One region of the Paenibacillus sp. FSL R10-2788 genome, then DNA from elsewhere that is predicted to be linked to it. Evidence: riboswitches for the same ligand, from Rfam matches in the RefSeq annotation. Region 1 holds a riboswitch; each other region holds the start of a gene.
The links. A riboswitch is a leader RNA that binds a small molecule or an ion and turns the genes downstream of it on or off. The one in region 1 is predicted to bind cobalamin.
Positions count from the first base shown of each region.

Region 1 (8,171 bases):
TTTGATAACCGTCATTTGGCTAAAAGCTTTGGGATTGGCGGCGTAATATCTGGCTTGTTCGCAGGACTGATTCTGGAATTTGGACTTAGCGGTGACTCCTTTACAGATAGTCTTATTCGTCTTCTGGCTGTTCTAATATTAGCTGCTATTATTGCATTATTTACAGGCGTCATTCCGGTAGGTGAAGGACGTATTTATCGAAATAGAAGAAACAATAACGCAGCGCCTGCACCAGCATCGGATAACTTTCCGGGTCGGCGCAGAAACCGGAACAGCAAAGGATTCTAGTGTAGCGGAAAGGGGTTTACATTAATGAGGTACGCCGAGGTTAATGCTTCCGCTCCGGGAATAACGGATGTGACATCCCAAGTGGATGACCGATTCTGTACGCTGAGATGGCGCTGGCCGGACGGCGTGCAGGCGGTGTACATCCACAAAACCTCCGCAGAAGCGGCTGACATGGGAACCGGAGATGATCCGCCAGTAGGGATGAAGCTCTACACTCGTGAGGAATACAAATCTAACAATGGTTATCGTGATCGATTGGATGAGATCGGCCTGATATCCTATACCATATTTGCTCGTCTTGCTGAGAACGGTGAGACTGTACTGGTGAGGCAAAGTGATGGTGTGAACCGGGTGATGGTCAGTGCAGGCAAAGCCCGAATCTATTATTCCATTCAACAAAAAAAAGCCTTATTCGGAAAACAAAAGACCGTACATATGGCGATTACGGCAGAAGTGCCCGTGGCACGGGATGTCCTCTGTTATGTCAAGAAACGTGGAGGGCATCCGGCAGGGAAAGAGGATGGTATTCTCTTTCCCTTCGTACAGGATTTCGCTCCTGGACGCAATGTACTTCCGCCGATTGAAATCGGTAAGGATGATTTTGTACGCATCTTTTTCACCGATGGCAAGAAATATGGGCTTTATTACGAATTGGTACCGGAGTGAGACTCGGTCTACGTGTACAAGCGGGTAATGAGCAGTGCGTTCATAGCAAGTACGTAGATACAACTTTTGGGAGGATGAGTAGATGTCTTTTTTTAGCCGTTTTATGAAAAAGAATCAGCCGGAGCCGCGGCCGCTTTTTTACGATATAGTGTGTCCGTATTGCTTCACCAAATTCTCTCCGGAGGATGTCGTCTTTCGGGCTATGCACAGCCGGGAGGACGATGAAAATTACGCATTGGGTGAGGATGACGCCTTGAACAAATACCGTGAGCGCTTCGGGCTCGATACGGTAGATGACATAGAAGCGATTATCAACCCGGCGGATATTCCGGAAGAATATCATCATTACACGGATCATGTGTTAACTGGGCTTACGGATCGTTACGGTGTGCTTACGCGCAGACGGCTTTGCCCGGCCTGCCATAATGAGCTGCCGGTGACTGCCGGGAAGGTGCCAAGTAACATCATCTCGATTATCGGGGCATCCCAAGTCGGGAAATCGGTGTATATGACCTCGTTGATCCACACGTTGCAGCATACTACAGCAGGTCATTTTGATGCCGCTTGTATGCCGCTTAATGCAGAGATTAGCCGTAAGTTCCGTACATTGTATGAAGAACCGCTTTTTGAGCGCGGGGATCTGCTGGCTTCTACACAGAAGGAAAAAATGCAGGAGCCTTTTATCTTTCAATTTGTCTTTAAGGATGAAAATAAACCGCCACTGACACTTGTATTCTTTGATGTAGCAGGTGAGGGGATGGTGGATCAGGATTATCTTGGACTTCATGGTCAGCATATCAAGAACTCTGCGGGTATTCTGTTTATGGTCGATCCGCTGCAAATCCGTTCTATCCGTGAAAAAATTCATATTAACATCGGTGACCGCCCCGGAGAATGGGTCTCACAATATGACGAGCCGCGCGATGTGGTGCTGACGATGTTTGGTGATTTTATTGCCTATCAGGAAAAGAGTAAGACAGACATTCCAACAGCGGTTGTACTTGCAAAAAGTGATATGCTGCATTCGCTGAAGGATGAGGATGGCGATTATATCAAGTCCAACAGCAATGTGTTCAATAACTATGTTCATCGCAAAACATTAAACATGGACGAGTTCCATAACATCGACGGGGAAATTCGCAGATTTATTGGTAAGGTGGACAGACCCTTTAAAGATACGATGGATGTTTATTTCGCGAATACGGGTTATTTTGCAGTATCTGCGTTGGGCAGCAATCCTGTGAATCAAAAGATTGAGGGTGTAGTAAGCCCGATTCGTGTAGACGAGCCTTTTATTTGGCTGCTGCATAAGCTGAAGTATATTGAGGGGAGCGACGGCCCGTGAATGGTTTCTCAGGGTCAACAATCGCCCAACAGATGTATACCCGCGAACGTCGCGGAGTGTTTCGTTCCACAGAAGGCTTCGATACGGTAGCGAAATCAGATAGTCTAGACAATAATTTTGTGAAAAAAATCCTTCATCCCTTCTGCCTCTACGATGCTCCTGCGGAGTTGACCGCGCGTGGGGAGAAGGATGAGGCTGCATATCCTGGTGCGCTGCACCTATTTCATGCCGAGAACGGGGATACAGTTATTGGGCTTAGTCGTTATCAAGCGGCCGATTTCACAGGCCAACGAAGCGCCTTTTTTGCACATAACTATGTAGTTCCTGCTTCACGTTCCGAAGAAATTGTCCAGAGCTATGGGGACTGGCTGCATGCTGATTTTGCAGAGAGTTATACTGGAGAGCTTGGTGGAACTTTGCCGGAGCTGCCCTCTATTCCAGTTGTTCGCACAGACCGCAGCCCTGACCCAATCGCAGGCTTACGCTTGTTAGGGATTGATGAAGGGATATTCAAGGCGTTATTGCAAGCTGTGATGCTCTCTGTAGCAGGTAAGAAAAAAATCTACGTGGCTCTAAACGTACCTATCACGGAGTTGTCCGCGCGGGCGGTGGAGCTTACAGAAATTCTGTATAGCGTGCTGCCGTATGAATTCCGCCGTAGATTAGGCGTGATTACGTATGCGAATGAACCGAAAAGCCGTAAATATATACATCTTAGCTTTGTGGAAAAAGGTTCGCTGCGTCCCGGTGATCGCAGTATTGAGAAGGATTATACCTTCGATTTGGCTTCCAGACGGATGGGAAATGTCGATTTTGGTGAGTCCCGCCAGCCTTATGCTGATTTGGTGTGGAAGCTGTTACTGCTGAATCCAGGAGATATTAACGACTTTGTAAGCTTCGCCGATCAGATTCTGCGTGGAGAGAGTCCTGAGCATAAGCTATCCCTTGCTTTCTATAATGAGCTGGCTATATTTTATGAGATTGAGCAAGGGAACGAGCATTTATATACGGAGAATAAGAGTGCGGTGCTAAGTGGTTTGCTCTCTTACCTTAAACCAGACGGTGCAATTCATTCTAGAATCCGCTTGAACGATATTTTCTTAGAACGGTTCGACCGGGAATTTGATCTGATTCGGCAAAGGAATGTGCCAGATCCGGCGATTATGGAATGTTTTAAGGAGTATTTTGTACTTAAGGATCACAATTACAGGGTCAGAATCGTGGATTATTTCATCAATGGGATGCTTCATAGTGTGGAAGCGGGCCGCAAGGATATCTTGAGTGCCGCTTACGGGATCATTGAGAGTAATGATGAGTTAAGTGCAGCCTACTTCCAGCGCGTGATGTCTGAAACATATTTCCGTAAGCAGCTACTTGAGCCTTATATGGAATCAAGACTAGCTGCGGCGTCCAGATCTGCGGATATACTGAGCTTTGTACTCCATTGGGGGCGGTTCCTGCCAGTGGCGTTAGAGCAGTCTTTTGCTCAAAATGCTGTGAAGGATTATTTGCTTGAAAAGCTCCAGCTGGAACATGATCCGGTGGCTTCTGTAGCGGAAATTCATGAAATTGTAGATAAGGCAGAAAAAGATCGCCGCAAAGGAACAGGAGTTGCTCCTAAGGCACTCTCCCTAATGCAGGATCTTGCTGCTTCAGCAGATAGATTCTTACTGAACCGCTTATCGCTTTCCGATATGACGCAGGAGGAGCTTCTGGAGGTAGTTTTTTTACGGTATGGTAATGTTGTCGATTGGCAGCCGCCACTGGATAGGATTAGCAAGCAGAAAGAGAATGCGCTGCGTGCAGCTTACCGCTGGTTTGGTGAAGAGAAGCCGAATGAAGAGATTTTTACAGGATTGTCTCCGCAGGAACTAGACGATGTGCAGCTACTGGGTCGTCGTTTGCTAAAAGAGGCGCGTGTTCTGGAACCCTTTGAACGGCTTCCGCTAGCCTTTTACTATACAACTCAGCGTGAAGGGGGTCCGCTGGATTACGATGCGCTTCTGGAGCTGTTAAAGCGTAAATCCGGTTCCGACAAAGAAATCATCTATCGGTTTTTTGCTTGGTCGCAAGGCAATCCTTTATTTACGGTTTCGAATAAAAAGCTGCAACCGGGTTACCGTAAGGCGATTCTGAAGTATTTCCTGAGCAGTGATCGTGAAGCGTTCAAGAATCGGGAATTCCGAAAGAACTATGTCGCGGCAGCTCGGCCTGCTCTGCAAAATGTGTACAATGAAGCCCGCTCCCAACTGGCTTCCCCGCTGGCGCGCTGGATCAGCCGCAGCCGATTTCGACTCTTAATCTCCGGCTCCATTACGGGTATTCTGGTGATTATTGCAATTATCGTATTCAGTATGTTACGCCCGGATGATACGAAGACGGCTCTGCCGGGGACAAGCCCTGAGCCGACCCCTGTTCAGAGTGCAGGTAATGAGCTGCCTCCGGCTTCAGTATACTTGAAGGATCAGAGCGACGAAGGAGATAAGGGGAGCAGCATATTGGTGTTCACCTTCGCAAGTGCAGATGACTGTGTGCAGTTTCAACCGACTGAGATTAGTTTAATGTCTTCGTCTACAGAGATAGATAAAAGCTTTAAGGTCGCTGCTACGAATGGCACTTGTCCAGTGCCGTCAACGGATGGGACGGATGAGGGAAACGCCGCTGACGATTCAGATGCCGCTGGCACTACTGGAGGAACAGCAGAAGGTGCAGATGCTCCTAACGCAGTAGCTGATGCTTCTCCGTCTCCTACGCCTTCCTCTGATACTGAGGACAGCACTGGGTTGCCTTCCGCAACAGCTGTGACTGAAGGTGAACAACCATCCTATCAGGTTGAGGTTACATTGGAGCCTGGAGCGACAATTCTAGAGAAAAGTATGATCAAGGCCGGAAGATTTACATTGATCGTAGATCCCGACCCTAATTTTCCACCAGCTTCTGATTCAAGTGCTGAACCCTCCCCAACTGCAAGTCCGGAAGGAACAGCCGAATAACAAGCTTTCTGAACAGCAATACCTACCGGCAGGTGGTGTATTGCTGTTCATTTTTTTGCTGCCCATACTAAGCTTTTCTATAGACATGCTATGTATTAATAGATATGATTATGGATGTCAAAATAAGATACTACATACTGGAAAAGGTGCAGACTCTATCAATCTAGTCGTCTGCTTAAAAGGGAAGTCCGGTGCATGAGTCCGGCGTGGTCCCGCCACTGTATGTGCGGAGCGTTTCTTCTATAAGCCACTGCCCTGAAGGTAGGGTGGGAAGGTGAAGAACAGCGATGAAGCATTAGCCAGGAGACCTGCCTTTTTTGTGAGCGTTTCTATTCTTCGTGGGGTAAGAATGTGGAACATATACAGATGGACTATCGGCAGGAAGCAAGCGCCGGAGCCTCGATTTGTAATCTTCCCTGACCGCCCTCCAAAGGGGCGGTCTTTATGTTATGCGTCTTATTCCCAGCAGTACCCATTCTTATACAGAAAGAGGTTAAACAATGAAGAAAATCATGTCTTCCAAGTTTGTAGCACTTGGGCTGGCCTTATTCATGGTCATTTCAATTCTAGGAACATCTCTTGCTCCGGCAGGACAAATATTTGCAGAAGCGAGCGCTGGCTCCGGTCTGGAAGCAACTGCTGCGGAGCGGATTAATGTTGCGGATGCGACTTATGCGGCTGCAGAATATCTCTTGAAAGGTGGCGTGCAATCGGATTGGCAAGCTATTGGATTAGCGCAAGCAGGATATAAGCTGCCAGCCAGTTACCATTCAGAGCTTGAGAAAAAAGTAAAGGATGCAGCTGGCAATTTCGCCAATGTAACCGATTATGCTCGAATCGTGCTCGCAGTGAGAGCGATTGGTGCAGATCCTACTAGCTTTGCTGGTAACGGAACGACTCCTGGCTATAATCTGATTGAGAAAATTTATAATAACAGCAAGCTCAGTGAACAGACGCTAAATAATCCGGTATATGCCTTACTTGCGCTGGATTCTGGTAAATATAATATCCCAAGTGACGCGAAATGGACGGCGGATAAGCTCCTTACGGAGATTCTCTCCAAACAGAATCCGGATGGGGGCTTTGCATTAACCTCGGGCGCAAGTGAGTCTGATATGACAGCGATAACCTTGACGGCTCTGGCGGCACATAAAAATAATCCTGAAGCCTACTTAGCAGGGCTACAAGCCGTAGCTTGGTTATCTGCAGCTCAAGATAGCCATGGGGGTTACGGTGACAGTGCTGAAAGTAGCGCACAAGCAATCCTTGGACTCACATCCTTCGGAGTTGATCCTAGTGGATTAGAATACACCAAAAACAAAGTGGATCTAATGGAGAACCTGCTTAGCTATCGTCTAGCTGATGGTAGCTTCACCCATAGCCGTGGTGGAAGCAGTAATGTTCTGGCGACAGAGCAAGGACTTCAGGCGCTGGTTGCGTATAATTTGCTGTATAAAGGAAGCAACAGTAAGCTATACGATTTTTCCAAATCCTCCGTTCAGAGCTCACTCATCTACGCTCCTGTAACGATTGAGGGACCACGGGCCACGTTGGCACAAGGGTACGCCTATGCTGGCAACGCACTTGGAGCGTTAGAGAAGCTGGCGCTTCAAACGAACTTGCCGATCACGAATCCTTCGGGCAGTTATGTGACTGGCATCGGAAGTATTGCTGCTGGAAGCTTTGGTGGTTATGACGGATGGATGTATGTTGTATCACGTGACGGAAAATGGATTAATCCCGATGTAGGCATGAGTGATTTTGTACTTAAAGATTCAGATCAGGTACTGGTTTATTATGCCGGAGATGACACTAAACTTGTGGATTCCGTTACCCTTTCCAAAGCAAATCTTAAAGAGGGCGATTCTTTTAACGTCATTGTAACTAGTAAGACGTGGAAATGGGACGCTGCTACGAACACTTCCTCTCCTGTAACTGCAAAAGCTGCGGGTGTTCAGGTCCAAATTGGAGCTCAGACGGTAACGACGAATGCTAAAGGTGAGGCCGTATTCTCAGGAAATGTGCCCGCAGGTGACTATACACTGACTGTAACTGGCTACCGCGAAGGTAAAGCGCCAACGGTTGCTAAATATACAAAAGCTATAAAGGTAATTTCTAAGAATGTAACAGCTTCACTTACCGTTGAAGGCCCGGAAGGATTGATTAGTGAAGGGACTTTAAAAGCCTCCAATGCTCTTGAAGCGTTGCAGCAACTAGGGTCTACCGATGATTTTAAAGTAGATATCACCAAATCGTCTTATGGCAACTTTGTATCAGGTATCCATGGAGTTTCGCAAGGTACTTACGACGGATGGTGGAGCTTCGTAGTATCACGCGGCGGGGAGTGGATATATCCAAGTGTGGGTATGGATGCGTTCGAACTACAGGAATCCGATCGTGTGCTTGTCTATTATGCAGGTGAAAATACACAGGTTATAGATTCTGTGGCGCTTTCCCCAACGCAGCCAAAAGCTAATGAAGCTTTTACCGTAAAGGTTTCTCAGAAAAAGTGGGTGTGGAATCAGGACAGTTTCACTTCTGATCCGGTTACCTCACCAGCAGCAGGTGTGCAGGTTTCGATTGGTGATAAGAAGGTAATCACGAATGAACAAGGTGTAGCTGTTGTTGATGGGGGTCTCCCGGCAAATAGCTATACAATGACTGTTACCGGCTATGCTAAAGACAGCGTACCGAGCGTAGCGCGTTATACTCAGTCTCTGACTGTTGGATCGTCTGTTATTGCTCCAGCTAAAGCTACCGCTACCCTTTCAGTGATTGGAGATAGCCGGAAGGGAACCATCCTAGCCAGTACAACAGTAGCTCTAAAAGAGGGCGAAACGGCTTATAGCTTACTAGTCAGTCAATTAGGCACTAAGGTA
Region 1 is NZ_JBBOQA010000001.1:1,025,903-1,034,073, forward strand. Features, by position in the region: gene NSQ50_RS04410 (vWA domain-containing protein) at 1-288, shown strand, start outside; gene NSQ50_RS04415 (beta-mannanase) at 313-954, shown strand; gene NSQ50_RS04420 (hypothetical protein) at 1,037-2,299, shown strand; gene NSQ50_RS04425 (GAP1-N2 domain-containing protein) at 2,296-5,292, shown strand; cobalamin riboswitch at 5,420-5,622, shown strand; gene NSQ50_RS04430 (DUF4430 domain-containing protein) at 5,793-8,171, shown strand, end outside.

Region 2 (8,171 bases), 160 kb from region 1:
AGCATCTGTATACAGTTGTTTAATATCATTCGTATTCTGGGTAGGATCCTTAGGAGTCACTGTTGGAGATGGACTCACATTTGGATCACCACTGCCTTCCGGATTAGCTCCCCCACCAGGAGCCGGAGTAGCACCAGGCTTAGGCGTTGGGGTTGGGCTCATCGTTGGTATCGGTGCATTTAGATCCACACCCAAATTCGTAGTATAACGCCACTGAATTCTGTCCCCGGCACTTAGGTCATATGAAGATGCACCATAATTAGGATATTTCCCATTCACATTATACATCCATCCACTGCCGCTGCCATGGTCAAATTCCCCATCACCAGCTATGGATTCAACATACACACTTCCAAAGTCACTGTTCCAGGAATCTCTATAGTCGATACCGCGGCTATCCAGCACTCTTTTTAGTACAGACCACACTGTGTCACCAGATTGTAGCTCTACCTGTACAGATGGAACAACATATCCCTTATTAATCGTAAGCTTATCCACGGACAGGATTACATATGGTTTCGATGGAGTGGTTCCGCCACCATTGTTGCTGCCATTTCCTTCACCATTTCCACTACCATTACCTTCGCCATTACCGTTACCACCGTCGCCGCCAGGTGTTTGTACTGCACTGGAAGCATAAGCAATGTAGTCAGTGAAGTGATTGGTTTTTACAATTAAATCATTTCCACTATCATAGGCATACTCAGACTTACCGCTTGCAAAACCTAAGTCATCACTTGCAAATTTTTGAATGGCATGAGGAGTGCCATTTTGAATATAAGCTGCATCTTTTCCTTTAAGGTCCTTAAAGGTTAACGTAATAAATTGACTGAATTCTACTCTTGCACTACCACCCATGGAAAATGCTTGAAGAATGTTATCAAGCTTCTTGTCCCCGGGAATAATCTGATTCACACTATCTTTTAGTGCAGATTCTCCACCGGTTAAAGCTGAAATCAGTTCAATTGCAGAGGCATCCCCACTTGTAACTTTTGCACCCTTAGGAATGACTACAGATACGTTACCTTTTATGGCCTCTATCTGAGGAAGGTCGCTGTTACTTGGTAAATTGACACTAACCTTCGATTGATTTCCCTCCGGAATAGCTACTGTGATTTCTTTGTTGCTATCTCCAGTGCTGATCGGAACGATATAATCATTAGCGTCATTTGGGATTTCAACTTTCGGGTTCTCCCCAGAAGGTAACGGAAATTCTTTCGGACCCTCTGGTTGCCCAGGCCCAGGTTCTTCTGGTTGTTCCACTTTCACATCATTCATATCAAAGAGACGGCTGCTATGATTGATCAGACGATCATAAGACACAAGTGCATACGTACCTTGGTCCGTTGCCATATTGTCCACTTTGCCTGTGAGGATATGCTTAAATCCACCCTCAGGTGCAGCAAAGCTAAGCAGTGCATCAATAAGCGAATTTCCACTTTTAACAAATCTAGCGTCCGTGTGCGGATCTACACCTACACCAGTTAAGGCTACAATTACCTGCGAGATACTCTCGCTGCTAGTGCTTCCCCAGCTTGTAAATCCGCCTTGATTGTTTTGGTTATCGGACAGCCATTGGATGGCCCGATCCACGGCAGCTTTTACATCATCTCGGGTTGCATAATAAGGTGCAAGAGCTTGCATCGCCATCGCAGTCATATCGATATCGGCTTTGGTTACGCCTAATGCCCAGCCACCAGCTTCTGCTGTACCTTTTTTAACCTCTTTATCTAAAATATACTGAACTAGTTTTTCTCTTGTGGTCTGTTCTGTAACTCCATCAACTACAGGGATCTCATAGTTATGGCTATCTAGCGCAATCAGAGCAAAAATCGGACCATTATTGCCTTGCTTTTGGATATATTGATAATCAGCGAGTGCTTTTCTCAGATCATATCCCGCAACATTTGTGATATCTTTTCCGATAGAGGTAAGTCCTAGAATCGCTCTGGAATTCTCTGTGCTTTTATTGGCGTCGAGTTTTCCATCCTCTTTAATGATCGATGCTATTTTCGTTGCTACATTGTTGTAATAAAGATCGTAATAACCGTTAGGTACTGTATAGTTCGCCCGTGCCAGAGAAAGGATCGACCATTCTCCACTACCTGTACCAAACGACGGATTCTTTACAGTGTTTAGAATATAGGCAAGGCTTTTATTTAATTGTTGTTTGGCTACAACAGTAGTAGGTTGTTCTAATTGCACATCATTCATATCAAAGAGACGGCTGCTATGATTGATCAGACGATCATAAGACACAAGTGCATACGTACCTTGGTCCGTTGCCATATTGTCTACTTTGCCTGTGAGGATATGCTTAAATCCACCCTCAGGTGCAGCAAAGCTAAGCAATGCATCAATAAGCGAATTTCCACTTTTAACAAATCTAGTGTCAGTGTGCGGATCTACGCCTACACCAGTTAAGGCCACAATTACCTGTGAGATACTTTCGCTGCTAGTGCTTCCCCAGCTTGTAAATCCGCCTTGATTGTTTTGGTTATCGGACAGCCATTGGATGGCCCGATCCACGGCGGCTTTTACATCATCTCGGGTTGCATAATAAGGTGCAAGAGCTTGCATCGCCATCGCAGTCATATCGACATCGGCTTTGGTTACGCCTAATGCCCAGCCACCAGCTTCTGCTGTACCTTTTTTAACCTCTTTATCTAAAATGTACTGAACTAGTTTTTCTCTTGTGGTCTGTTCTGTAACTCCATCAACTACAGGGATCTCATAGTTATGGCTATCTAGCGCAATCAGAGCAAAAATCGGACCATTATTGCCTTGCTTTTGGATATATTGATAATCAGCGAGTGCTTTTCTCAGATCATATCCCGCAACATTTGTGATATCTTTTCCGATAGAGGTAAGCCCTAGAATCGCTCTGGAATTCTCTGTGCTTTTATTGGCGTCGAGTTTTCCATCCTCTTTAATGATCGATGCTATTTTTGTTGCTACATTGTTGTAATAAAGATCGTAATAACCGTTAGGCACTGTATAGTTCGCCCGTGCTAAAGATAGAATCGACCATTCTCCACTACCTGTACCAAACGACGGATTCTTTACAGTGTTTAGAATATAGGCAAGGCTTTTATCTAACTGTTGTTTGACGGCAACTGTAGTTTCCAGTTTGTAAGTAACTTGATAAGTTACATTTGTTTTGTTTCCAGCTCCGTCAAGAGCCGTTACAGTAATTGCATTACTGCCTGAATTCAGAGAAGCTTTGTACTCCCCATTCGCAGGTGATAAAGTAACACCATTCAACTTCACTTCTGGAATGATGTCACTATATACATTGTCTGTGACAGCTACTTTGAAGCTTATATCTTTATTAGATACTTCCTGTTTATCTTGTATGCCACTTACAGTAATAACAGGGGGTTCTATATCTAATGCATGGTTAAGCCCTACAAGCGCATGATCTACACTTATTTGAGAGCTTGCCATATTTTCGAGCACGGAATAGGCTTGATAAACTGCCGATTGTACTACTGGTCTGTCCAAAATAGTTTCTTTATTAGGGTCACTGTTAATCTCGGCGATTTCCGCAGTTAAAGCATCCTTATTGGCAAGTTGAACTGGGATTTCTCCCCAGCCGCCAAGATCAGAACCATAGCCATAAGTGGTGAACTGAGTTCGAATGATATCACCGTCTTGAGGCTTATAATCGGTCATCCCAAACGGAGGAAACACATTATTTACTGCATACATCCAACCCGACATGGAAGTATAGTCAAACTGACTTAACCACTCTGGGTCTGCTTTAGTGCCGACTGTATTCCCATCAGCTGAAATCATATCTAAAATATATTGTGGAATATTGACTTCGCTTCTGCCACTATCTTTAACTTCTGATAAATAAAAACCACTATCTATATTTCCTAAATATCTATAATTCCCATCTCCTAGCGCACGTGTTATTAAAGATGCGCCATTATCGCCTTCATAAATCGGAACTTTAATAGGTTCCTTAATATACCCTTGGCCTACGGTGAATTTCTCTACGGCTACAGTTACGTACCCTTTAAGAGTAGAGCTTGCTCCATTTGCTTGAGCCGGGATAACACTTGTAGAGAATGTCGTAATAAATACAGCTACAATGAGTAACCACGCTAAAAACTTATTTTTCTTCATTTTTCCATAACCCTTCCCTTCATACCTATGATAAAAAAACAGAATAAACTTTCTTATAACCACAAAAAAACCACTCAACATAAACGTCAAGAGGTTAAGATAGTGAACCACAATACTAGCTGGCAAACACTATTCAAGCACCTCTCTATCGATCGTAGAGTTTGATGGTGTAACAGAAAAAGGCAGATATTCTGGCTCAAGTATCATCACCCTTGCTGCCTTCCCAGTTTCCCAGTGGCATTTTGCAAGGACTCCTCTTTCACAGCGGCGGGACCGCGCGGGATTCACACCCGCTTTCCATTTAACCACTCTATGATTGTACTTCCGCAACATTCATAGTTGGCACCTATTTCTAATTTTAAATTTTCATGCTTCATCATATCTAATATATATGCTTTTGTCATGTTATATTTCTTTTTTGTATAACGGGCAGCTAGAGATAATCCTATTGAATAACCAATTTCTACGAGTAGGGATATTTAAATAATTTCTTTATCCAACTGTGGGGAAAATTAATTTAAATCACTAATTCTTATATGAATTTGCCACAAATTAGTAAGGTACTCGCTGAGTGAATTCTATGTTAGGGTATATTCAGAAAGCGTTTACAAAAATAACATTGGAGGTGTTCGTGTTCATCTAACCACCAAGTACAGCGTCAAAGCCAGGTCCAAGCATCCTAAATTTATCTCACAAAGGAGAATTCAATGACTACGCGAATCCAGAAATCCTTCTTATCATTGACACTTGTCACCGCTCTTCTGCTCTCTCTGTTCTCATCCATGGCTGCAGCTGCAACTAAGGATGAGCAACAAGCTAAGGCAGCGCCAAAGAGTAAGATCCAATCCTATGTAGACGAAATGCAGCCCGGATGGAACCTCGGTAATACTTTAGATGCTACAGGTGAGGACGAAACCTCCTGGGGCAATCCTCGTGTGACCCAAGAACTTATTAAAAAGATCGCCGCTCAAGGCTATAAAAGTATTCGGATTCCTGTGACCTGGGATACTCACATGGGTGCGGCACCAGACTATACCCTAGAAAAAGCCTACCTCGACCGTGTGGAAGAAGTTGTCGGCTGGGCACTGGACGCCAAGCTTTATGTCATGATTAATGTCCATCATGATTCCTGGCTATGGGTAAGCCATATGGAAGAAAAACACGATGAAACGCTGGCGCGTTATAATGCAGCCTGGACTCAAATTGCCGATCGCTTTAAGGACAAATCCGATAAGCTGATGTTCGAGAGCATAAATGAACCTCGGTTCACCGATGGTGGAAGCACAGACGAAGCAAAAATGGAGCAAATGCTTACTGAACTCAATAACTCCTTCTATCAGATCGTGCGGAAATCCGGTGGGAAAAACGACCTCCGCCCACTTGTATTGCCTTCATTAGAGTCTTCACCTACACAAACAAGAATGGATCATCTCTATAAGACGATTACGGCTCTAAACGATCCGAATATTATTGCGACCGTTCACTTCTATGGCTTCTGGCCTTTTAGTGTGAACATTGCCGGCTACACCACATTTGAAAAAGATACAAAAAACGATATCACTCAAACTTTTGATAACGTTTACAATACATTTGTAGCTAAAGGCATCCCTGTCATCGTCGGCGAATTTGGTTTATTAGGTTTCGATAAAGACACGGGTGTGATTGAACAGGGCGAGAAGCTTAAATTCTTCGAGTATCTGACTTATTATTTGAAAGAAAAGAAAATGACTTCCATGCTCTGGGATAACGGGCAGCATTTCAACCGTAAAACTTATAAGTGGTCTGATCCTGAACTCCACAATGTATTAATGTCTGGTCTGAAGGAGCGTTCCTCCAGCACCGAAAGCGATTTGGTCTACCTAAAAAAAGGTGCACAAATCAAAGATACCAAGGTTAAGCTAAACCTGAACGGCAATAAGCTAACCACCATTAGTGCCAACGGAAAATATCTGACCAAAGGTAAAGATTACACATTAAATGGTGAGGAGCTCATCCTCAAAGCCAGCCAACTCAAAAAGCTCACAGCTTCCCAAAAATACGGTGAAAATGCCGTGCTGACTCTGAAATTCAACAAGGGTGTTGCGTGGAGACTTAAGGTGATTGTGTATGACACAGCTAAATTAAGCGATGCAAAAGGCACGACTGAATCCTTTGCCATTCCGACCACCTTTAATGGTAACCAGCTTGCCACAATGGAAGCTGTATATACCGCTGGTGGCAATGCAGGTCCGCAGGACTGGACTCCATTTAAGGAATTCGGCAATACCTTCTCACCTTCTTATAACACTAAAGAAATCAAGCTGCTTCCCGCGTTCTTTAAAGATGTTAAAGACGGCGAGGTTATCCTAAAATTCCACTTCTGGAATGGGGATATCATCACCTACAAGATCACGAAGAGCGGAGCAAACGTTGTAGGAAAGTCCTCTTAAGCATCCGTCCTGTTAACAACACAAATAGGGGTGTCCCTACGCGGGAACACCCCTATTTGTATTGTACCCATCACATATTAACCTCGTCATACGAAATTATCATCAACCGATAAATTAAATAAACGCCAAGATAGGCTCCGGTAATAAGAAACATTGGATTTAAAAATATCGCATGGATCGAGGTCATAAATACAGCATGATCCCTTAATATTTCGTAAATCGCCAAAGCGGAAATATTTCCAAAGATAATCGCACTTAAGACCGAAGCAACATTGAATACCATACGCCACTTTATCGATTTACCTTGTAACATCAGCATGACAATGGGAACAATAATACTACCAAGTACGATTAGAAATTTCATCCAGTCACCTCGGTAAATTTTTAATCGTCCAGTTCCACGCTTTCGATTTGTCCGTCTGCATTTACCGTCCACTCGATTTCAACGCCATTATTTAATCCGAGCTTGTCTTCATCTTCAATGACTATATGATCAGGAATCGTTAAGGTTTGCTCTTTACCACCCTCCACTTGAACGGTAATCTGTTTATCCTTAACCGCAGTGATCCTTCCGTCATATTCAATCTGCTGCAAAACAATCTTTTGATTCTGATCTGTAATGGTAACCCGCTTGCCACCGTCGCTTAACAGTTCAACCTTTTTATGATAGCTATCTTTTAACGAAACATCCTTGATAACTCTCTGAATGCTCACTCCCTCTGGAAGTTCCCCAGTATTTGAACCGGGTGACGCAGATGTCATGGGTTGTTCTGTTGCGTTATTCGTAGGCGCAGGTGTAGTAGCTTCTGCAGAAGGTGCTGTGGTTTCTACTTGAGCCGTTGGAGTAGCCACTTGAGTCTCATCCGCTGCTTTAGTGCATCCACTTAACAATACCGTACATGCACAAATACAACAAAGAATTGTAGCCCTGGTAAAACGTTGTGTTGTTCCTTTATTCGATCTCATCTTTTACCCCCGCATTTTAATGTATTCTTTTTTATATAGTGGACATAGTTTTACCTCTTATCTTCCTTTTATTCACCAGAATATGGCCATCTGAAAGCAGCAGTTGAGTAACAATTCATGAACATGTCAAAAAACCGCCCTGATTTAGATCAGTGGCGGTCTCCATGAAATGATGAGATAAATAAGATCATATTAATTTACAATATGTGTGCCAGCCTGTTGACTCATCGCAGCTTTCATATTTTCCGGATTAGTAATGATAACTCTACGTCCCTCCTTTTTCAAAAAGCTAAGACTTGCTTCAATTTTAGGCTGCATACTTCCAGCAGGAAAATGACCCTGCTCCGCATATACCATCATTTCTGCCGCTGTAACTTCTTCAAGAGCCTTCTGCTCAGGCGTACCGAAATTTACACATACCTGAGGAACTCCTGTTGTAATAATCAGCGATTCTGCATCGATCTGTTCGGCCAACAGACTTGTAGCAAAATCTTTGTCAATGACCGCATCGATACCTTCGTAGGTATTATTTTCGGTTTTGATCACAGGAATCCCGCCTCCGCCAACAGCGATCACCACATAACCCGTCTCAATGAGTGATTTAATGACGTCTTTTTCAACGATATCAATCGGCTTAGGCGA
Region 2 is NZ_JBBOQA010000001.1:862,581-870,751, reverse strand. Features, by position in the region: gene NSQ50_RS03790 (S-layer homology domain-containing protein) at 1-4,134, opposite strand, end outside; cobalamin riboswitch at 4,299-4,499, opposite strand; gene NSQ50_RS03785 (cellulase family glycosylhydrolase) at 4,842-6,563, shown strand; gene NSQ50_RS03780 (transposase) at 6,634-6,882, opposite strand; gene NSQ50_RS03775 (hypothetical protein) at 6,948-7,529, opposite strand; gene arcC (carbamate kinase) at 7,722-8,171, opposite strand, start outside.
Region 2: linked by a shared signal. The riboswitch ahead of NSQ50_RS03790 (S-layer homology domain-containing protein) and the one ahead of NSQ50_RS04430 (DUF4430 domain-containing protein) in region 1 are both predicted to bind cobalamin.

Region 3 (8,171 bases), 490 kb from region 1:
AACCCCTCATAGATATCGCAAAGGAAGTCGGAGTTGAACACATTGTGTTTCTATCTCTATTGGGCGTAGAGAAAAACCCAATTGTTCCACACCATAAAATTGAAAAAATCATTAAAAAATCAGGAATTCCATATACTTTTTTACGCCCAAGTTTCTTCATGCAAAACTTAATTTCTCAACATGGGGAAGAGCTACGTAAAGAAAAGGAGATCTATGTACCCGCAGGAAAAGGCAAGACTAGCTTTATCGATGTTCGTGATATCGGTACTGTAACAGCTAGAATCCTAACTGAGAATGGTCATGAAAATAAAGGTTACTCGTTAACGGGAACTGAAGCGCTAGATTACTATGAAGTAGCTGAAATTTTATCTGAAGAGCTAGGAGAAACAATCAAATATGTTAATCCATCAGTTCTTCAGTTTAGAGATAAAATGTTAACAAAAGGAATTCAAAAAGAATTTGTGACTGTTATGATTGGAATTTACTTCACTGCAAAAATTGGATTAGCCAAAAAAATCACGCCCGATTTACAAATATTACTTGGTAAAAGACCCATTACATTCAAAGAATTTGCACATGACTATAAGTACGAATTAGTTTAATCATGGTGGTTTTTTGGCTAAACCATCAGGAAGCATTTCAGGATACATTGTTACTGCCGCGTGCGAGGGGAATCAATAAAGGTCGTCATAATGGATATGCTGCTGTTTATTCTTATATTGGTAATGTACAAAATGCTATGCCTGTGCAACCGATTTTAAACTGATGTCGTAACCACTAGAGGGGAAGGTCCATGATTCAAAAACCACGTACTACTATTAAATGGACTCTTATTTTTATTTTTTTGTTATTAGTCACCGCCTGTAGTAAGAATGATGAAGTTTTGAAAGGAATTGTACACACAATAGATGTAGAAAATAAAAGAATTTTAGTAATTTCCGAATTAAAAGAAGAAGACTTGAACAAGGAATACAAGGAGGTGCTCGAATCTAATGAGTACTCTCAAGCCATTTGGGTAAATAAAGTTGCACCTTCTAAATATAAAAAAGGCGATGAGATTAAAGTATTTTTTGAAGTAAGTGATGATTCATTCCCTGCACAAGTTACCGCCAAAAAAATCACCAAAATCAAGAATTGAGCAAAAAGAATAGAATCTACTATAAAGAAGCGGCTTCTCCAAAGGGACGGCGCTTCTTTGTGTAGATTTAAGGAGAAATCCATATTTATAAATGCACTCTGTGCAAAAAAGTGACCCCACCACTTTCGGCAGGGTCTAGATCTATTTTATAAGGGGGTTATGTGATTACTATAATCCTCTTAGCTTAAATAAGTATGAAGCCCGTCTAAAGATTTGCTGAAATATTATTATTTTTATCGAAACCGATCAAATATAGTAACGTATCAATCTTAATTTTCAAATTACTACATATACAAAATGGAGGTGTGTATAAAGATGAAAATACTCAGTCTATTGCTTGTAGCATTGTCTTCCATTGGAGTAGTTGCCACATTCGGGTTTTCAACATTCAGCTTAATCACAGGAATTATAGGAGGGCTTATTGCAGCATTTGCAATTTCAGGCTACTTGCAGTCTGTCAGACGTGATTACCCCAATGAGAGCTATGAGAATAAACAAGTTAAGTATCAATCGAACTATAATACTTGGTAAGCAAAAGCCCCACCTTAAACTGGTGGGGTTTTTCATATTCCCAAACACTTGTAAAATCACTTTGTGATATTAATGGTAGAAGAAACAAACGAGGGATAATGGCTAGCTGTAGAAGTGCTTTCACCGAAAATTCATTCCTTAGTTCATAGACTACTTGAGCTTTGTCTTGTTTGGTGATTTCCCCTTGTTTTGAACCTCTAGTTTAATCTGTGCAGGATATGATGTATAGCCCTTTTTAAAAGCTTCTTTCCCATGATGTTCATATTGATTAATCCAATTACTGTATGACAATTAAATAGAAGAGAGCCGCTAAAACAAACCGGTATAGAGCAAACCACTCCAATCGAAGTCGCTTAATCAGTTTGATGAACGTCACTACTGCAATCATTGCCACAAGAAAGGATGTCGCAAAGCCAATTAACATTAGAAGTAAATCGTCAGAACTCAGCAAATCACGACTATCGTACAAATCCAACAAGCTTGCACCAAACATAACTGGCACAGAAATAAGGAATGTAAAATCTGCGGCGGCTTTTTGGCTAGTGCCAAGCAACAGGCCACCTGAAATTGTCGAACCTGATCTCGAAAATCCCGGCCATAACGCCAAGCATTGGAACAGACCAATTCCGAAAGCCTGTTTATAATTAATCCCATCGATAGTATCAGCGGTTTCAGTCCGCCTATTTCGCGCTGCAATGATCATCAACACGCCACCAACAACTAGACCGATCAAAACAGGGGTTGGGCCAAATAATTGGCTTTTTATTGTGTCCTTGAAGAGAAGATATAGGATTAATGCTGGTAACATAGCCAAAATCATATGAATGACATTTAATCCTTTGCTTTTGGAAAAATCCATTCTAATCATATTAACCCCAATTTCCAAATACCTTTTCCAATAAAGAATTAGAACTGCCATCACTGCACCCAACTGAATAACAATTTTAAAAGTTATTGCAGCATCTCCCTCAAAGCTAAGCAAATCGCCTGCTAAAATAAGGTGTCCAGTAGATGATACTGGTAAAAATTCAGTTAAGCCCTCTATTATGCCAAGTATTATTGCTTTAATTACGTCAGTCATCAGTGGATTGTCCCCTTTCGGAAATAAAATCATTTAATTTCCAGTATAAGGGAGACACGTAAACTTCCCCATCGATTAACCTAACAATATTCAATTCAGAATGACATAATTGTCACATTGCTCATTATTTCAGTCTTAAGGGGGCTTTGGTTTGCAAAACACAAAATATTAAGTATAATGTTACTGTCGAAACGCTAAGGCGTCTGTACAGGATGGCTACCTGGCACTGATGATGGCAGGCCAAGCGCTTTATAAAGTTTTCTTTATGTGTATTTATACTTTAGGAGCGTGGTTATCTATGAAAATTAATATTACCGCACATTTTAACATTGATATTACTTTATCTCTTCATCTGTTAGCCGTAGCCAGTCTTGCTTATGAACTCAGTTCACTGACGAGCTCGTGAAATTCGAGCGAAAAGTATCTGTACTAAGACACCTTGTGGTGTCTTTTTTATTTTTATAGTAATTACCATCTAACCGATCTGCCCCCGCAAGAAAAAAGCAGCTTATGCTGCTCCTCCTCCACCATCCTTCATTCTGATTGCTGTCAGCTTGCGACACGCCTTCCATCTGCTCGACAGTGACCACTAGTCATACCGTTTTCATTAGCTATTTCGCCATGTCTTATCTTTTAGAAGAATGTTAGAAGCCAGGGGATTTAATGAAAAATGACGCGGTCCCGAACCCTCGGAAATCCGCGCCACATATGGTTTTTTGGGATGCTGGTGAAGGGAATTGAACCCCCGGCCTACGCATTACGAGTGCGTTGCTCTACCCCTGAGCTACACCAGCTTAAAGCTGATTTTTCTGTCAAACAAAAAATATTATACAACTTTCAGCCAGAAACGCAAGCCTATTTCTCCCTGTTTTCCGCCCTCCTAAACTGCTAATCCACCTGTAGCTTACGCTCCACAGACTCTAACTTTCCACGGCTAGTGGAGGGTTTATCGCGGCGGTCGTCTATTTTAAGTGAGGTAGAGACACGTTCTGCACCTGCGGCAAAAGGAGACTCATGCAAAGCTTCTACCGCGGCAAAAATGCGTTGCAGAGGCCCTTCGATGATCGTCCCCATGGACGTAAGTTCATATGTAATCCCTTCTACTGTCTTCAGCACCCGCTGCATATCCGCAACATAGCTGCTAAGACTGGTACTGCCTGTTCCAATTGGAATAACTGTAACTTCAGCAATAGGCATGAGAATACCTCCTCGAAATTTTATAGTACCCATCTTCTTCCATTGTAACAATTCCACCGCTCTGTCACAAACTAAGCAAGATTATCCTCCCTTATCTCTTCTATTTCTTCTGATTACTCCAAAATATGACTTTGGGCTAAGAGTATTTTCTCATGCGCAAATTCTAGGGTCATCTGCACTATATTTATGGACTCTTTGTGGCATCTTTTCGGACAATTTATGAATCATTTCGAATCTCCCTGTGGATCAATTGTGGATTACTTATGGACAGCCTGTGGATCATTTGTGGAGTACTTTTAAAGAACCCGCTCCCCGCGCGGGTTTTCTAAAAAACTGTTTACAAACACAACATCTTGGGTTATTTTTATCTAACGACAACAAAATATAGTGGAGACAGGCGCTTTGATCCTTAACCGGATTTAGAGCTTAATAGGGAAGCGCGGTGAGAATCCGCTGCGGTCCCGCCACTGTAACCGGATGGCCTTCTTAAGCTTCTGGGAAGCTTGAGAATCCACATCTCCCGGCAGATGCCACTGAGGGTTAGGAACACCCTTGGGAAGGCGCCGAGAGATCCCACGGAAGCCAGGAGACCTACCTGTTTCGACGACACCAACTATTGATGCCTGCGAGGAACAGGGATGGTGTCCGCATGCGGTCATCTACGTAGAGACCTCTGCAAATATCCGTGTGGATATTTACATAACGCATCGGGCATTTTCTGCCATCCTCGGGTAGGGGATGCTTTTTTTATGTAATCAGAACAAATATACGACTGCTTATGGTAGTCCAACTTCCTATGGATATATGGATTTGATGATAGATGTTTTTCTTTTATACTGAGAGGAGAGCTGTACAATGACGTTGTTGGAGAGACAATTTAATGGAGTAGAAAATGCACGGGAAGTTCTTTTAGAAGAGCTCATTGATTTAGGCCGGGATATTATCGACAGTCGGGATATGGACCTATTGCGCGAGAATGCCAATTTGAATGGAGAGAGTTTCTCCGGTAAAATGAGCAAGTTCGGCAGTGAATATTCAAAATGGTACGCCCGCAATTTTACGATGCCGCCGCAGCTAGTGCAGGCTATTGATGACAATGTCGTCTATGTGCATGATCTGGATCAATACGCGATTGGAACGACGAACTGTATTTTTATCCCGTTTGATAAACTTCTCCGTGAAGGTTTCAATACCGGCAACGGCAGCGTTCGTCCTCCGAACTCAATAATGACTGCTATGTCTCTGGTAGCGATTATTTTCCAATCCCAGCAAAATGCTCAATATGGTGGTGTATCCGCCAATAAACTCGACTATGATCTGGCACCTTATGTAACCAAATCCTTCGCCAAGCTGTTCCGCAAGGGTCTGGATTATTTTGAAGAAGGACAAGCTGATGAATCTTTGGGCGAGATTACGATGAGCCGGACCGATCTGGCGGAGTTATATCCAAGAGCGTTCCGTTTTGCACTAAAGGAAACCGAAATCGAAACCCTGCAAGCGGCTGAAAGTATGGTACATAATCTGAATACCATGTCCAGCCGATCCGGTGGACAAATACCGTTTACCAGCATCAACTACGGTACTTGTACTTCACCAGAAGGTCAGCTTGTGATCAGTTCTCTGCTAACAGCAACTATGAACGGACTTGGCAGCGGAGAAACACCAGTGTTCCCGATTCAAATCTTCAAATGCAAGCAAGGAATCAATCAACAACAAGGCGATCCTAACTATGAACTGTTCCTAAAAGCGGCTGAATGTTCTGCGCGCAGACTATATCCAAACTTCGCTAATCTGGACGCTCCGCTCAACTTGCAGTATTATGATCCAAGTGATCCTGATACGGAGTTCGCTACAATGGGCTGCCGAACCCGAGTGCTCGGTGACCGTTTTGGTCGTAATCATTGCTCTGGAAAGGGCAACCTTTCCTTTAATACACTGAATCTGGTTCGGCTAGGTCTGGCACACGGCACAGTAACAGGCAGACGTACCGTCGCAGACGAAGCTGGCTTCTATGAAGATCTAAATCATTATATGGATATTGCGCTGGAAGGACTTCTTCATCGGTTCCACATTCAAACCGCACAAAAAGCTAAAGCTTCCGATTTCATGATGCGAGAAGGCGTCTGGGAAGGCGGCGAGCATCTTGCACCTGATGACACTGTAGGCGATCTGCTAAAGCATGGCAGTCTGTCTCTTGGCTTCATCGGTATGGCGGAATGTATGAAAGCTATGTACGGCAAACACCATGGCGAGGATATGGAAGTTCATGCCAAGGCGCTGGCTATTGTGCGTCATATGCGGGACTATTGCGATCGGAAAAGTGAGGAACTGGATCTCAACATCACTCTGTTCGCAACTCCAGCAGAAGGTTTGTCCGGTAAATTCACAAAAGTTGACCGCAAGGTACTGGGTTCCATTCCGGGCGTAACTGACCGTGAATATTATACGAACTCTTTTCACATCCCTGTATACTTCGATCTGGGTGCTGCTCAGAAGATCAGCTTGGAAGCTCCTTTCCATGAATATTGCAATGCCGGGGCTATTTCTTATGTCGAATTAAACGGCAATGCACGCAACAACCCATCGGCTTTTATCAAAATTATTAAATATGCGCTCGAACAACAGGTCAGCTATTTCAGCATTAACCATCCGATTGACCGCTGCTCCAGCTGTGGATACGAAGGCGTAATTGGGACAAACTGTCCTTCCTGCAACGCACATGAGAATGACGTGCACATCCGCCGTTTGCGCAGAGTTACAGGTTATTTAACCGGCGACTATCAGACCCGCTTTAATGCCGCCAAACAAGCTGAAGTACGGGATCGCGTTAAGCATCTATGAATATTTGCGGTTACTATCCGGAGTCGATTAACGAGGGAGAGGGCATGCGGGCCGTCCTCTTTCTCAGCGGCTGCCGCCATCGTTGCCCGGGATGTTTTAATCCCGAGACATGGAACTTTAAATATGGAGAAGTCTTCACCTTAGAACGACAACATGAAATTATTGCAGAAATCGCCGCTAACCCTTTGCTGGATGGTCTGACACTGGCAGGCGGCGATCCTTTTTTCTCAGCAGAAGAGTTGCTGGGGTTCATTCATGAGCTTCGCGCTGTACTGCCAGGCTTCTCAATCTGGATTTACAGTGGTTATACGTACGAAGAACTTACAGCCCTTCCCGGTACGCCGGAATGGGATCTACTTAAGCAGTGTCAGGTGTTAATAGATGGAAGATTTGTAGAAGAACTGAAAGATACTACGCTTCTCTACCGGGGAAGCTCCAACCAACGCATTATCGACATTCCGGCCAGCATGAACGGCTCGGAGGTCTTTCTGTGGCAGCCTGCTGCGCTATAATATATCAATTTTTGATATTGAAAATTAATTTGAAATAAGAAGGGATGAACTAACCATGCCGCAATTCGTAGTAAAACCGGATAATCGCCAACTGGCTTTTGATGAGAACCGTCTTTCCGTCTACGCTGACCGTATTCTGGAAGGTCTCGATCAACTAAATAAAGAAACTTTGCTGCGTGGAGTGAATTCCAAACTGCGTCGTGACTCGGTAAGCGGAGAAGAAATCAGCAACGCCTTCACCATGAGCGCTCTAGAGCTTGTAACAAAAGAAGAGCCTACCTGGAAGTTCGCAGCTGCCCGCGCCCTTCTGACAACCCTTTATAAAAAAGCTGCCGTTCATCGCCGCTACAAAGCTTATCCAGAAGAGCCTTACGGTGAATTGTATCCACTAATTACGGATCTCGTGAAAAAAGGAATCTATCGCGAAGAACTTCTAAGTCATTACACCAAAGAACAAATTATCGAACTAGGTGGGTGTATCGATTATACACGCGACCTTTTGTTTGACTATATCGGTCTGCTTACGCTATCCGACCGTTATTTGGCGCATGATTTTGACGGCCGTGTGATGGAGCTTCCACAAGAACGTTATATGATTATTGCCATGTACCTGATGCACCGTGAGCCAGCTGAGAAACGTCTTGAGCTTGTAAAAGAAGCTTATTGGGCTATGAGCAACATCTACATGACTGCTGCTACACCTACAATGTCCAATGCCGGCAAAAAGGTCGCTGGACAACTATCCAGCTGCTTTATTGATACTGTAGACGATTCCCTAGAGGGTATCTTTGACTCCAATACAGACGTAGCACGTCTAAGCAAAATGGGTGGCGGCATCGGCGTTTACCTTGGAAAAGTACGGGCACGTGGT
Region 3 is NZ_JBBOQA010000001.1:533,830-542,000, reverse strand. Features, by position in the region: gene NSQ50_RS02400 (SDR family oxidoreductase) at 1-602, shown strand, start outside; gene NSQ50_RS02395 (DUF3221 domain-containing protein) at 794-1,138, shown strand; gene NSQ50_RS02390 (hypothetical protein) at 1,454-1,669, shown strand; gene NSQ50_RS02385 (undecaprenyl-diphosphate phosphatase) at 1,947-2,750, opposite strand; tRNA gene NSQ50_RS02380 (tRNA-Thr) at 3,473-3,544, opposite strand; gene NSQ50_RS02375 (MTH1187 family thiamine-binding protein) at 3,639-3,947, opposite strand; cobalamin riboswitch at 4,326-4,560, shown strand; gene NSQ50_RS02370 (anaerobic ribonucleoside triphosphate reductase) at 4,803-6,788, shown strand; gene nrdG (anaerobic ribonucleoside-triphosphate reductase activating protein) at 6,785-7,300, shown strand; gene NSQ50_RS02360 (ribonucleoside-diphosphate reductase subunit alpha) at 7,356-8,171, shown strand, end outside.
Region 3: linked by a shared signal. The riboswitch ahead of NSQ50_RS02370 (anaerobic ribonucleoside triphosphate reductase) and the one ahead of NSQ50_RS04430 (DUF4430 domain-containing protein) in region 1 are both predicted to bind cobalamin.

Region 4 (8,171 bases), 3.9 Mb from region 1:
CGAATAGTCACAATTCAGCTCGCTCTATTGTTTTTTGTGCCGGTCGGAATAGCTATTTTACACAGTGTGTTTGCCTTTATTGCGCTTCAACGGTTGTTCTACTTATCTATCGCAACGGAGACAGGCGCGGTGTTACTCGGATATTTGGCTGTTCAAGGACTATACTTCTTTTTTATTCGCAGCCGCTATTTACGCAACCTGAAGAAGAACTTGATATGAGAAATGGGGGTAACAAGAATGCAAGCATGGATTACAGATTTTATGGAGCAGTTTGGTTACTTCGGTATTTTTCTGATGCTGGCCTTTGAAAATATATTTCCACCAATTCCTTCAGAAGTGATCCTGCCCTTTGGAGGATTTATGACCACTACGACGAGCTTAACGATCCCTGGTGTAATCATTGCTGCCACTGCTGGATCACTACTGGGTGCAGTAATTCTCTATTATATTGGCCGATTATTGGATGTGAGCCGGTTAGAGAAACTGGTTGAACGCTGGGGGGGTCTAATTCGCGTTACTAAAAAAGATATCCACAAGGCTGACGCCTGGTTTGATAAATATGGCTATTGGACTGTATTGTTTTGTCGGATGGTTCCGCTGGTCCGCAGTCTGATTTCGATTCCGGCGGGAATGTCAGGTATGAAATTTGGAGTATTTATGATCTTCACAACGATTGGCACATTGGGATGGAATTTGCTGCTTGTGCTTATTGGCGCGGCTTTGGGCGAATCCTGGGAAGACATTGCCATGTACATGGATGTGTACTCCAATGTGGTCTATGTACTAATTGCTGGCGGATTAGTTATTCTTGGGTTTCTGTACTTCCGCAAACGCAGCCGGAGAATGAACACTGAGGGCTAAGCGGGTGGAGGACTGATAATAGAAATGACTATTAAAAAGGAGGGAAACACATGGAGCTATTAACGATTATTAAAGCCATTATTTTGGGGCTTGTTGAAGGTTTAACCGAATTTGCTCCAGTATCCTCCACGGGTCATATGATTATTGTTGATGATATGTGGCTGAAATCACAGGAGTTATTTGGACAATATACGGCAAATACCTTCAAAATAGTTATTCAACTGGGTTCTATATTAGCGGTTGTTGTGATTTTTAGAAATCGATTCATTGATCTGTTGGGCTTAAGGCGTTTCAGCCGTAAGCAGTTGGACCCTGTAACAGAGAAGCTACCGCAGTTAGAGCAGGGCGGGCACCTCAAGCTGACACAGGTTCTGGTAGGGTTAGTGCCTGCAGGTGTGTTAGGTGTTCTGTTTAATGATTATATTGATGAGCATTTATTCTCTACCTCAACGGTGTTAATTGGTCTAGTGATCGGGGCTATATTAATGATTATTGCGGATCTGTTTGGGCCGAAGAAGATCAGAACTGAGAGTGTAGATCAGATTACATACAAACAGGCACTTGGTGTAGGTCTTGTACAGTGTTTTTCGTTATGGCCTGGATTTTCACGCTCGGGCTCGACGATTTCTGGTGGCGTAATCCTCGGGATGAGCCATCGTGCCGCTGCTGATTTTACGTTTATTATGGCAGTACCCATCATGGCAGGTGCCAGTCTGTTGTCACTGATGAAGAACTGGCAATATTTCACCATGGACGCGCTGCCGTTTTTTATTGCAGGCTTTATTAGTGCCTTCCTATTTGCGCTGTTATCGATGCGTTTCTTCTTAAAACTGATCAATCGTATCAAGCTCTTACCGTTTGCTATATACCGTATAATTCTTGCTGCTGTAGTATATTTCGTATTTTTCTAAGTCCGTTATAAGGAATCGATATAACAGAAGCCCCAGTAATCTATTGCAGATTGCTGGGGCTTTCACGTATGATGACATCAGATTAAGACACTCAAATGATGAATGATATCGGAGACAGGTGCTGACCGGAAAATAGTAATTCGGTAGGCTTAATAGGGAAATTCGGTTCGAAGCCGATGCGGTCCCGCCACTGTAACGGAAGAATCTCGAGCAACAGAGGTCACTGGCAATTTACTACTGCTGGGAAGACTGCTCAAGATGTTGACGCCGCTAGCCAGGAGACCTGCCTGTTTCAACAGCACTGCTTCACCTACGGAAGATAGGGAGGTGTTAGACGTTAACCATGGGTATATCATGGGCGTCTTTCCCTTTGACTTTTTTAGGGAAGGGCGCTCTTTTTTATAGGAAAGCAAGTAGTTTTGGAGTTTGAAATAAGAGATTGAAGAGGGAGTGTATCGAAATGACGAATAAGGTAAAAGTAAGCAATCTTGGATATCCGAGAATCGGAAAGAACCGCGAATGGAAAAAGGCACTGGAGGCATTCTGGCAGGGGAAAATAAATGAGGAGCAATTCCGCTCCGAAATGGCAGCAATCCAGCTGCAGCATTTGAAGACCCAGCAAGAAGCAGGAATTGAGCTTATTCCGGTAAATGATTTTACATTTTATGATCATGTGTTGGATGCGGCTGTTATGTTTGGAATCGTACCTCCACGGTATGCGTATGATGGCGGCGACATCGGGCTTGATCTTTATTTTGCAATGGCCCGTGGTAATGCTGAGGCTACTGCCTGCGAGATGACCAAATGGTTCAATACGAACTATCACTATATCGTTCCAGAGATCGGCACACAAACACCACGCCTGACTGAAAACAAACCTCTAGCGGCTTATCGTTTTGCTAAATCGCAGGCAGGGATTGAAGGTAAACCGGTACTTTTAGGTCTGTATACCTTCCTTAAGCTGTCCAAAGGTTACGCAGCGGCAGATATCGCCAAGATTGCTGCACGTTTTGTTCCAGTCTATGTTCAACTGCTACAGGAACTGAAGCAAGAAGGGGTAAGCTGGGTACAAATCGATGAGCCAGCGATTGTTACAGGCATAAGTAAAGAAGAATTAACACTGCTTAACTCGATATACACAGACATTGCCGGCTCCGTGCCGGGCTTGAATATTATTTTACAGACGTATTTTGAAGCTGCTGAGCCGCTGGAGGCACTGCTAGAGCTGCCTGTTCAAGGCTTGGGTCTTGACTTTGTGCACGATGGTGGAACGAATCTGGCTTCCATCGAACGTCTTGGCTGGCCGAAGGACAAATGGCTGGGTGCCGGAATTATTGATGGACGGAACATTTGGCGTTCCGATTTAGACGCTAAGCTGCAACTGGTAGAAAAGCTCAGCGTTCATGTACCGCTTGATCGTCTTATTCTTCAGCCTTCTTGCAGCCTGCTGCATGTCCCAGTCACCGTTCAAGGTGAAGTGAAGCTGAAGGCGACAGTTAAGAATGCGTTAGCCTTTGCCGATGAGAAGCTTAAAGAGCTTAGTCTGCTCGGAGCAGCCGTCGCAGATAAAGGAGAAGCTTCTCAAGCAGCGCTGGCCGCTAGTCGTGAAGCTATTGCAGCGTTCCGCGCACTACCTGAGCGTGGCCGTAAGGATGTGGCGGAGCAAGTGCTTGCACTTGCAGCTCTACCAGACCAACGCAGTCTGCCTTTTGCTGAGCGCTTAAAGGTGCAGCAAGAGAAATGGCAGCTTCCACTTCTGCCAACCACTACAATTGGTAGCTTTCCGCAGACAGTCGAAGTGCGCCAGGCGAGATTGAAATGGCGTAAAGGGGTCTGGAATCAGGAGCGTTATGATGGATTTGTTCGTGAGCAGATCGCGGATGCAATTACCTTCCAAGAAAAGCTAGGTCTGGATGTTCTGGTCCACGGCGAGTTCGAGCGTACAGATATGGTGGAGTTTTTCGGAGAAAAGCTGGATGGATACTTGTTTACTAGTAATGGCTGGGTTCAATCCTACGGTTCCCGTTGCGTTAAGCCGCCGGTGATCTACGCGGATATTGCATTTATACAGCCTATGACTGTTAAAGAAAGCGTCTATGCACAATCGTTGACGAAGCTTCCGGTTAAAGGAATGTTGACGGGCCCTGTTACTATCCTCAATTGGTCATTTGTACGTGATGATCTCAGCCGGGAAGAGGTAGCCAATCAAATTGCTCTTGCCCTTCGCCATGAGGTAAAAGCGTTGGAAGATGCAGGCATCGAAATGATTCAAGTGGATGAGCCGGCTATTCGTGAAGGACTTCCGCTAAAGGCAGAAGACCGTGAGCATTACCTGAACTGGGCAGTGAAGTCGTTCCGTGTTGCCACGAACCATGTGAAGGCTACGACACAAATTCATACGCATATGTGCTATAGCGAATTTAATGACATGATCGATTCAATATCGGCTATGGATGCTGATGTAATCTCCATTGAGACTTCACGTAGCCATGGTGAGCTGATTATCAGCTTTGAGGAGCAGGCCTATGATAAAGGAATCGGTCTTGGAGTGTACGACATCCATAGCCCGCGGGTTCCAGCTGTCGAAGAAATGACTGCGAATATCGATCGTGCGCTGCGGGTGCTTGACCCTGAACAGTTCTGGATTAATCCGGATTGCGGTCTGAAAACGCGGGGCTGGCAGGAGACAGAGGATGCACTACGTAACATGGTAAGAGCTGCTGCTATTGCGAGGGAAAAGACAGGGGTTATTGCTTCTAAATAGACTTAAATAAATTAGAGCCAGGGTAATTTACCCTGGCTTTTTAGTTCAATTATTTTTTTGTAATCAGCTACTTGATAATAATTCTCAATCTTGTTAGAATGAAAAAGAAAAAGAAGGAACCGTGGAGGGTCCCTTTAGGCATTTACTTATTTACTTTCGAAAGTTTTGCAATCTGTTTCTTCTGCGCGTTTTGGTTCTTGGGAGCTGTGGAAAGCTACGAAGATCGATTCAGCGCTGCATTTGTTCTCTTCTGCCCAGTGGGTGCAGGAGTTAACTTCACAAACTACGTCTTTTGCCATGAGGGTTCACCTCCCCTTTTAGTAATTGACAGTATCATTCAAAGAACGGCTCTGTTCAGCAAGGTGGAGCTTGTCTCAGCAAAGCCGTGTCACGCCCTCATTCATTATGAATAGAGGGTATTTGGATTTTTTTACTAGGTTAGACGTGGTAATTGTACCAAATAATGAGTTTGTAAGCAAATGAGTTCTTTAACTTTCGGGACCCCTCCCATATAAAAAATATGTCCAATAAGAGTCGCAGAAATGCGGCTTTTTGTGTATTTCAACAAGAAAAACCAAAAGAAATTTACCGAAATTCCATATTCCAGTGCAACCTTCCAAGTTTTGGGGCGTCAAAGAAATGAGAGACGGAAGAGATCTGTATAGAACATGACATTCCGTAACGTTACAATGCTAGGGATTACCACTACATTTTTGGAGGAATGAGAATGCGCAAATGGGGTCTGCATTACTTATGTTTATTAATTCTTGCGGTGGTATTGGCAGGTTGTGGCTCGGGTGATAACAATTCGGCAGCTGACAAATTAGCTAGTGACGGCGGAAATACGAGTAATTCTGCTGCAGCAACAACTGAGCAATCTTCAAAAGCTACATTAGCGGATAAGAACACCTCAGCAGAGGCTGAGACAGCAGCGGGAGGCAACGAAGCCCCAGTTGAAAAAGGTTTGACATCAGAGAACACGGATCAAGCAAACGCGGGATTTACGGGCAGTGATGTCGTGGAAGGATTGAACAAGAAGCTTATCTATCATGCCAATCTGACTATGGAAGTAGAAGACTACGGTAAAGCTCAGACTGAAATTCGAAACATGGTAACGATGGCTAAAGGATATATTATAGAGTTTAACGAGAACATGTCGCAATATGAGCAAGGGGGGACGTTTATCCTTAAGGTGCCAGCCTCCGGATTCTCTCCTTTTCTGAATAATTTGGAAAAAGTAAAACACGAATCGCTACAGCGCAGCATTCAAGGTCAGGATGTCTCGGAGGAGTATATTGATCTAGAGTCGCGTCTGAAGGCAAAGCAGTTAATGGAAGCTCAATATACTGAGTTTATGAAAAAAGCAACGAAATCAAGTGATCTGGTCGCCTTTGCAAACGAGCTTGGTTCGATTCAAGAAACGATTGAGCAGATCAAAGGCAGAATGCGATATATAGATCAGAACGTATCCTTTTCAACGGTAGAGCTTAGAGTGTACCAGACGGATGAGAGTTTAGCTGTGAAGGAAAAGGCAGAGCAAGGTCCATTGCTGGAACGCGCATCAGATGCTTTAAAAGGAAGCCTGAACGCACTATCTGTTATGTTTCAGTGGCTTTTTGTAATTCTTGCAGGCGCATTGCCGATTCTAATCGGTGTGGGCATTATTTTAGCCATCGTTTGGTTTGCCCGCAAAAATATCCGCGTACGACGGGAGCAGCAGACCCAGCGGATACGGCAGGAAAATCGGGAGCTGAACAAGGAGGTACTCCCTGCACCAGCAGAGCCAAAGGTGACAACCTCAATAAAGGATAAGAAAGCGAACGAGGACGAGAATAAAGAATAAGCTCCTATGAATTAAAAAGCCTCCAATTCATGGTATACCGTGAATTGGAGGCTTTTCTATAAGACAGTACAGTTTCGCACGTTATCGAAGATTAGGCAGGCTGGAAGAGTACACGATACTCGCCATAGCCCTCTTTCTCCAGATCCTCTTTCGGTATAAATCGCAGTGCCGCTGAATTAATGCAGTAGCGCAGGCCGTTTTCCCCTGGACCATCGTCGAAGACATGACCTAGATGGGAATCTGCTACTTTGCTGCGCACTTCTGTGCGAACCATCAAATGGCTGAGGTCCGTCTTTTCCTTCACGGCGTAATCGCGGATTGGACGTGTAAAGCTGGGCCAGCCACAACCGGAATCGTATTTATCCTGCGAACTGAATAATGCTTCACCAGATACGATATCTACATAAATGCCTTCTCCGTGGTGATCCCAAAAATCATTTCGGAAAGGTGACTCTGTAGCGCTATTCTGAGTGACTTCATATTGAAGTGGCGTCAGACGTTCTTTCAAGCTTAGTTTATCTTCTTTATGTGTCCAGTGGGTTTCGATAAAATCCTCTCGGCCGGAACCCTTACGGTAACGTTTGTAGTGGCCCGGGTTCTTACGATGGTAGCCCTGATGATATTCTTCGGCAGGATAGAAGGTTGCTGCCGGGAGGATCGGGGTAACAATCGGGCTAGCGAATCGTCCGCTTTCTTGCAAAGCTGCCTTGGAAGCCTCTGCTTGTTGCTTTTGCTCTTCAGAATGGGTGAAGATAGCCGTTCCGTAAGAGGTGCCGCGATCATGGAATTGTCCACCCGCATCGGTTGGGTCAATTTGCTGCCAGAATAACTCAAGCAGCTTGCTATAAGGGAAAATTTCTGGGTTGAACGTAATTTGTACCGCTTCAACATGTCCTGTGGTTTCGGAGCATACCTCTTCATAGGTAGGATTCACTGTATGCCCGCCAGTATAGCCGGAGACGACACTAATAATGCCTGGCAATTCCTCGAACGGCGAGACCATGCACCAGAAGCATCCACCTGCAAAGGTTGCTTTTTCCGCCTTGGAATTTATATGGTTAGTCTGATGTTCACTCATTAATATCCCTCCATTCATGTAATGCAATTAAATAGATCACAATCTAATTATAAAGCAAATAACCACAGCCTGCCAGCTTCCGCCAAATAAGCTCTCTGTTACCTAGTGTTTCTTACTTCCTGTGAACTGTAACGAAAGCTTAGTCCGGCTATAATAAGCACAATGGCATAAACAACGATGGCTATAATCGCATTTCCAGGGTTCTGGAACAGTTGATCCCCAAGGAAGGCATACAAGGCGATGCCTGGGATTTTTCCAATAGCTGAGGCAGCTAGATAACTCCAGAAGGGCAGCCCGGCTGCTCCGGCATAGATGTTAACTGCTGTCTGCGGGATAATCGGCAAGAGACGTGCAAAGACAATAGAAGCAAAGGGCCGCCGTTCTATGCCTTTTGTGAATTTTTCAAGTAGGGGAATAGAAGTCAGATAAGCTCTCGCTTGATCTTGAAATAAGAACTTCACTACGCCGAAAAGGAATGCGGCAGCAAGGGTTGTAGCTACCCAGCAAATTAAAGCACCAGCCAAACTTCCGTATGCATAACCAAAAAATCCGATGACCGCTTTGTACGGTACAACTGGAAAGAGAGCCAGTAAAGTTGCGATCCCTATAGAGCCGAAAAGATTATGATCCTCTTTCATCCAGCTAAGGATGTCATATCTGTAGATAAACGCAAGGATTGTGCCCGAAACATAAAGAATAATCGAGAACCATTTT
Region 4 is NZ_JBBOQA010000001.1:4,902,023-4,910,193, reverse strand. Features, by position in the region: gene NSQ50_RS21910 (FtsX-like permease family protein) at 1-219, shown strand, start outside; gene NSQ50_RS21905 (DedA family protein) at 238-861, shown strand; gene NSQ50_RS21900 (undecaprenyl-diphosphate phosphatase) at 912-1,772, shown strand; cobalamin riboswitch at 1,872-2,077, shown strand; gene metE (5-methyltetrahydropteroyltriglutamate--homocysteine S-methyltransferase) at 2,233-4,536, shown strand; gene NSQ50_RS21890 (DUF1540 domain-containing protein) at 4,683-4,835, opposite strand; gene NSQ50_RS21885 (DUF4349 domain-containing protein) at 5,264-6,379, shown strand; gene msrA (peptide-methionine (S)-S-oxide reductase MsrA) at 6,471-7,457, opposite strand; gene NSQ50_RS21875 (TVP38/TMEM64 family protein) at 7,556-8,171, opposite strand, start outside.
Region 4: linked by a shared signal. The riboswitch ahead of metE (5-methyltetrahydropteroyltriglutamate--homocysteine S-methyltransferase) and the one ahead of NSQ50_RS04430 (DUF4430 domain-containing protein) in region 1 are both predicted to bind cobalamin.